DNA from 3 places in the Paenibacillus sp. MT124 genome. Region 1 is predicted to be linked to each of the others. Evidence: predicted binding sites of a transcription regulator. Region 1 holds the regulator's gene; each other region holds the start of a gene.
The links. Region 1 encodes NrdR, which represses ribonucleotide reductase genes. Its sites were predicted from a motif close to AACACNATATATNGTGTT; they were not measured.
Positions count from the first base shown of each region.

Region 2: AC3RCI_RS10365 (adenosylcobalamin-dependent ribonucleoside-diphosphate reductase) is a predicted target of NrdR. The motif match lies at 1,083-1,100, and genes of this name have one in related genera.
Region 3: AC3RCI_RS27435 (anaerobic ribonucleoside triphosphate reductase) is a predicted target of NrdR. The motif match lies at 872-889, and genes of this name have one in related genera.

Region 1 is NZ_CM179500.1:2,044,311-2,046,586, reverse strand. Features, by position in the region: gene AC3RCI_RS09610 (alpha/beta hydrolase) at 1-78, opposite strand, end outside; tRNA gene AC3RCI_RS09605 (tRNA-Ala) at 473-545, opposite strand; gene nrdR (transcriptional regulator NrdR) at 732-1,199, opposite strand; gene AC3RCI_RS09595 (alpha/beta-type small acid-soluble spore protein) at 1,313-1,537, shown strand; gene AC3RCI_RS09590 (lytic transglycosylase domain-containing protein) at 1,693-2,256, opposite strand; gene coaE (dephospho-CoA kinase) at 2,253-2,276, opposite strand, start outside.
Region 2 is NZ_CM179500.1:2,210,054-2,212,329, reverse strand. Features, by position in the region: gene AC3RCI_RS10365 (adenosylcobalamin-dependent ribonucleoside-diphosphate reductase) at 1-1,020, opposite strand, end outside; gene AC3RCI_RS10360 (DEAD/DEAH box helicase) at 1,355-2,276, shown strand, end outside.
Region 3 is NZ_CM179500.1:6,066,201-6,068,476, forward strand. Features, by position in the region: gene AC3RCI_RS27430 (GAF domain-containing sensor histidine kinase) at 1-557, opposite strand, end outside; gene AC3RCI_RS27435 (anaerobic ribonucleoside triphosphate reductase) at 938-2,276, shown strand, end outside.

The sequences.
Region 1 (2,276 bases):
CGCATCTTCGGCTGTATCCTTACTGAAATAAAGCTGTGTTCCGTCAAATGATTTAATCGTTGTCTCACTGTGGTTCATATTCATCCCATCCTTGTCATGGTGCTAAAGCATCCAAGAGATCACATCATTGAGCCTTGAGCACCTTTAGTAAGCATTACCATGTCCACTAATCCAAAGAAATTTAATTTTCAGTGAAGATTATATTGTTTCTTACAGAAACAATATAACATCTGTCTTTTGCTTGTGTCCATCATTTTTTTAAGCGTTTACATAAAAATCGAAAAGAGAATTATGTACTAGGGGGAGCCATTATCAATTTGGCTACGCCCGGTTTTTTTAATGCCCTTCGTCTTAAGTTTATAATGCGATTATTTTTTGGAGTAATGACAATATGAGCATTTTGGCTACAGACACGTGAAAAGAAATCCATAAAAAGCAAAAAACCTCTTGGTATCCAAGAGGTTTTCGAGTATGGAGCCTAGGGGGATCGAACCCCTGACCTCATCGCTGCCAGCGATGCGCTCTCCCAGCTGAGCTAAGGCCCCACATTTATATATGTACTTGTCCGCTTCAGCGATGTTCCACAGGCGACTCCTATATCATATAAAATGCAGCTTTAGCTGTCAATAACTTTTTCAGAATGCAAAGTGTTTGGAGAAGAACAACCTCTGTACAGACAAGAACACTCATAATTACAAGCCCAGACTGCTCTTCTCCCTTAATCCACTTCTTTAATCGTCGAGATCCTCTTTGGACAACAACGATTTTAGTTCTTTCATGAACATATTGATGTCTTTGAATTGGCGATACACGGAAGCGAACCGCACATAGGCAACTTCATCAACCGGGAACAACTGCTCCATCAACAGCTCGCCAATCTGGCGGCTTTCCACTTCAGCTTCAGCAGTGTTACGCAGTGACTTCTCCACCTCGGAAACCATCATCTCCAGCGTCTCTACAGAGACAGGACGTTTCTCACAAGCCCGGATAAGGCCACGGAGAATTTTGTCGCGACTAAACTCTTCACGGCTGCCATCTTTCTTGATCACGATCAGCGGGGTCTCTTCGACCATTTCAAACGTTGTAAAACGGCGACTGCACTGCTCGCACTCACGACGACGGCGGATGGATTTTGATTCATTAGCAGGCCTAGAATCCAGTACTTTTGTACCCAGATAGGCGCAATAAGGACATTTCAACTCAGATCACTTCCCATGTTTTTCTTTTACCATAAATTCCCTGTTACTTCTAGTTATGAAAATCGCATTGAAGACACATAATACTTTTACCAACCGCGAGGAGGTGAACAGCAATGGCCCAAAACAGCAACGGTAACTCCAACAACTTGGTAGTAACTCGCGCTTCCGCAGCACTGGAGCAAATGAAATATGAAGTTGCTCAAGAACTCGGAATCAGCATCCCACAAGACGGATACCAAGGTAACATGACTTCTTACGAGAACGGTTCGATCGGTGGATACATCACGAAACGTCTGGTAACAATTGCAGAACAGCAATTGGCAGGTCAATACCAATAATATCTGCTTTGTAATACGTTAGACAGAGGAGCATGGAGCGGCCGGTGAATAACCGGCCTGCTCTGTGCTTCTACTATTAAATAAGACATAAGATATCAAAATTCAATTCAAACCGATTGTACTCCAGACTACCGCATAATCCAAGGAATCAGCGATTAGAACGTATTATAGATCTTTACATACTGATTATAATAATAAATGACTCGTTGTACATAGTGCCGGGTTTCTCCAAAAGGAATATCTTTGACTGTCTCGAATGAGCCGTCCCAGACACCATCTCTGATCCATCCACTTACTTTGCCTGGTCCGGCATTGTAAGCGGCAATCATGGCCGTCTCATTGCCGTCAAATTGTTCTGAGAGGTTACGCAGGTACCATGTCCCGAGTTGAATGTTCCTGCCCGGTTCATGTTTTAGCTCCTCTAACGAGGTCCCGGGAATTTTGGCCTGCTCCATGATCCAGTTGGCCGTATCCGGCATTAGCTGCATCAGCCCGATGGCACCTCTTCTGGATTCCTTGCTTGTCTTGAAATTGGTTTCCACCTTGATGATGGAAGCGATAAGGAAAGGGTCCACTTCATAGCTCTGAGACTGCGCACGAATCTCTTCCTTGTAATGAATCGGATAAAACCACGCCATCCAGTTTGTATTCAGGAACAGCACCAATACAAATGAAACAAACATCAACAGCAGTACCCGTTTCTTGCGCAATAACTTCATATCAGACCCTTATGATGCAA
Region 2 (2,276 bases), 170 kb from region 1:
GTTGGACATCTGATTGTAGTACTCCATAAAGACAACACCCGGCTCTGCTGATTTCCAGGCCGACTCGATAATTGTACGCCATATATCCCGGGCCTTTACTGTGCGATAATGGATAACCTGGTGCCCGGCTTCCTTCCATTGCTGCAGATCACCGTTCCACTCGTTGTCATACTCGGGATCGCTCGTATCCGGAAAAACAAGTTCCCAGTCCCCGTCCTGTTTGACGGCTTCCATAAATGCGTTGCTCACGCATACGGACAGATTGGCATTGGTGACCTGCCCCATCGTTTGTTTGACGGTAATAAAATCCACCACATCCGGATGCCAGTCGTTCATCATCAGCATAAGCGCTCCCCTGCGGCTTCCTCCCTGTTCAATCAGTCCAGTGGTATAACTGAACAGGCCTCCCCAGGATACCGAACCGCTGGAAGATCCATTGACCCCTTTAACAACGGCACGACGCGGACGGAGTGACGACAGGTTGATGCCAACCCCGCCACCGCGAGCCATAATCTCCGTCATTTCAGTCAACGTTTTCATGATGCCGCCCCGACTGTCCTGCGGAGAAGGAATGACATAACAGTTAAAGAGGGTCAGCTCATCGCTAGCACCCGCACCAGCAGCAATTCGGCCTCCCGGAACCAGCTTCCAATCGTCCAGGACAGCCCGGAACTTGGATTGCCACTTTTGCTGTCCTTCCGGAGTGGACTCTACAGATGCCATCGCTCTCGCGAGCCGGTCCCACATCTCCTCCGGTGTTTTTTCTATATTTAGTGTCAGCTTCTCCACTTCCGTCTGGATCGTTTCTCCACTGCGAGTCTTCACTTTCACTGTCTGACCCTGCCGTTCTATGATTTCCCCCACTTCCTTTGTCGGAAATTTCGGGTCATCTTTCGTCAGAACGAGTACAACATCTCCTACCTTCGCATGGTTTGGATCAGCATCCTTCCAGGCATAACGGTCCAAAAATATTTTTTCACTTAGTCCTTCCAACTTGTGCGACAATTTGTTCGAATTCATTATGTTTAACAGCCTCCCCAAAAATCCCATTACATTTCTATTATGTGTTTAAATTATGCCAAAACACCACATATAGTGATTTATATTCAGTATAGTACACCATATATTGATTTTCCATGTGACTTAAGTCACAGCTGCCCTTTCTATTCGCCCTGTACTTGGACTAGCTCACTCTTACGCCATCAGACTCTCTCATTCAAAATTTGTGAATTTTTTTAGACATAAAGGTTCGAATTCGCACCTTATTTGGAGGTAGGTTATGAACTGCCTCTCATTCGTCCATACTATGAGCTACGAATAAAACGTCATCATGTATGGCAGGGGAGGAATCACCATGAACCGGAAACATCCGCTTCACATGAATCAACCTGCAGCAGAACTGCCCGTTCCGCTCGAATTCGATCGCAGCTGGCTGACCCAATTGGAGTCACGGCTCGATAAAGGCGGTCCTTGGGGAGATTACAGACTCTTTCAGCTTGGTATTCAAGCCGAAGAGACCAATCTGATTCCCAATTTTGATGAAATACAGTGTCTGAAGCATTTGCAGGGACTGACGCCGCTTCCGCACCAGATGGACACTGCACGTAAAGTATTATTTGAAATGTCAGGCCGTGCCATTCTTGCCGATGAGGTCGGTCTGGGAAAAACCATAGAAGCCGGTCTGATTTTGAAAGAATATATGGTCCGCGGTCTTGTATCCAAGGTCCTCATTCTCGTGCCTGCATCCCTTGTTCTTCAATGGGTACGAGAGCTGAATTCAAAGTTTGGCATCCCCGCAGTTGCACAGAAAAAAGCCTATTCCTGGCAAAATGAAGTGGTTGTGGCTTCCATGGATACGGCTAAGCGAGATCCGCATAAGGACATCTTGCTGAGTACGGACTATGACATGATCATTATTGACGAAGCCCACAAACTCAAAAATAAAAAAACGACCAACTATCAATTCATGCTGAAACTGCGGAAAAAATATTGTCTGCTGCTGACTGCAACACCTGTACAAAATGACATGAGCGAGCTGTTCAATCTCATAAACTTGCTGAAGCCGGGCCAGCTGGGTCGTCAAGGTGACTTTAGTGCCAATTTTGTCGTGGATAAACGAATCCCCAAAAACCAGGAACAGCTTAAGGACGAATTGTCCAAAGTCATGATCCGGAACCGTCGCGGTGAAGGACCAGTACAGTTCACCAAGCGGAATGTTTCCAATGTGAATTTGCAGCTATCTCCTGAGGAGCAGGCACTCTATGATGGGGTAACTT
Region 3 (2,276 bases), 2.5 Mb from region 1:
ATCGCTTCCGATTCTGCACGCTCCTTCTCCATCTGCAGCTGTTGCTTCAGCTGCTCCGTATCGTTAAGTTTCTGTTTCTGCACAAGTAAATTATTTTCCAAGTCAACGACATATCCAAGAAATACAGCCATGGCGTTCAACGTCTTCATATCTGTCTCACTGATGATATAGTCCGGCTTGTCCATTAAACAAATCGTCCCAAAGGTTTCACCCGAACGCCGCATAATGGGTATGCCCACAAAAAAACGGTTACCGAGCGCCTTGGTTACATCCATTGAGCAAGTCAGCGGATGTGCTGCAGTATCCGTTATGGTCAGGTTTTCTTTCGTATTTCGCAGTACCAGACTGCAGTAGGAAGAATCAAATGGAAGTTCACTTCCACTAACAACAAGTTCCTCATTTCGATTGAAAGCTTCCAAAATGACATTGGTCATCCCATCATTGGTGGCTACGAAGATGGTATTAACCTTCAATATGCCGCTTAACACGTCCACGATGTGGGACGCTGCTTCCTGTACATTTTCATAGAAGCCTCTAGTAATCCCTGCCGTTCCCATGATCCACCCCTCAAATCTTAGCTGTATTTCTACATCTCTATTTCAAAATGAATCTGTCCTGTATATGAGGGTCAAATTTCTCAAGTTAACTGTCACAACATGTACATATATGTTTACCACCATAGAAGTCCAAGAGAATCATAGTATATGAAAACCGCACTTACCTAGTGCAGCATAAATAGGAATTATACTCTTCCCGGTTCACTTTGAAAACCTTTATCCACTCCTTCCGATGCAGCTCCTTCTGGTAGAAGGTAACTATGTGAGAATGATCACACCCAAAAATCCACATATAGTTTATAAATGGATAATGCGAATCTACATATAGTATTTAGTTGAAATAACCGATAATAAAAATCAATATTTGGGAGGAATCTCACATGAACCTGCTTGAGTATGCCACTCCACCGGCATCCGATCTATTATCCGACCTGGGAAGACGAATTATTGGCGCAGAAGACGCGGACACACTGAGGGAGAACGCTAACCTCAATGGCGATTCGTTCAGCGGCAAGATGAGCAGGCTCGGCTCGGAGACGGCCAAGAGGCATGCTCTTCGTCATGTGCTGCCGGAAGAGCTTGCTGCATCTGTGGAGAATGGAGACCTATATGTGCATGATCTCGATCAGTATGCACTTGGAACAACCAACTGCATCTTTATTCCTTTTGACCGACTGTTAGCATCCGGCTTCAATACGGGTAACGGCTCCGTGCGTACCCCGCAGACCATCATGTCGGCAATGGCGCTCGTCGCCATCATATTTCAATCACAGCAAAACAGTCAGTACGGCGGGGTATCGGCTAACAAAATCGACTGGGATCTGGCTCCTTATGTACAGCGCTCCTTCCGCAAGCATTATCGCAAAGGACAGCGTTTGCTTGGAGAGCACACACAGATTGACGACGAGCATCTGCACCTGGATAGTCCAGTGGCACGAGAAGCATGCCCGCGTGCTTTTGCTTTTGCCTGTGAGGAAACAGAACTGGAGACCGGACAGGCTGCCGAATCCCTGATTCACAACCTGAACACCATGAGCAGCCGGGCAGGTGGACAGATTCCTTTTACCTCGCTGAACTATGGACTATGCACATCAGCCGAAGGCAGGCTTGTATCCCGTTCCCTGCTGGAAGCAACCATTCGCGGTCTTGGCGGCGGGGAGACCCCCGTGTTTCCACAGCATATCTTTCAGTGCAAGCAAGGAATTAACCAGACTCAAGGGGAACCCAATTACGACTTGTTCCGTCTAGCCGTGACTTGCTCTTCCCGGCGCATGTATCCGAATTTTGTCAACGTGGATGCATCATTCAACCTGCCTTATTATCGTCCTGAAGATCCGGATACCATCATCGCCACCATGGGATGCCGTACACGTACGCTGGCAGACCGCTTCGGACGAAATCGGCAGAGCGGTAAAGGCAACCTTTCGTTCAATACCATCAATCTGGTCAAACTCGGCATTCGCTATGGCATCTGTCAGGGTGCACGGGCCGTCGCCGACCGTACGGGGTTCTATAACGCTCTCGAAGAGGTGATGGAACGCGCTGCTTCCGGACTGCTGCACCGCTATCGTATCCAAACAGCACAGCCTGCCAAGGCATCTGACTTCATGATGCGGGAAGGCGTGTGGGAAGGCGGTGAGCAGCTCGCACCAGATGAACCGGTAGCCGAACTGTTGAAGCATGGCACCTTGTCCATTGGTTTTATCGGGCTTGCCGAAT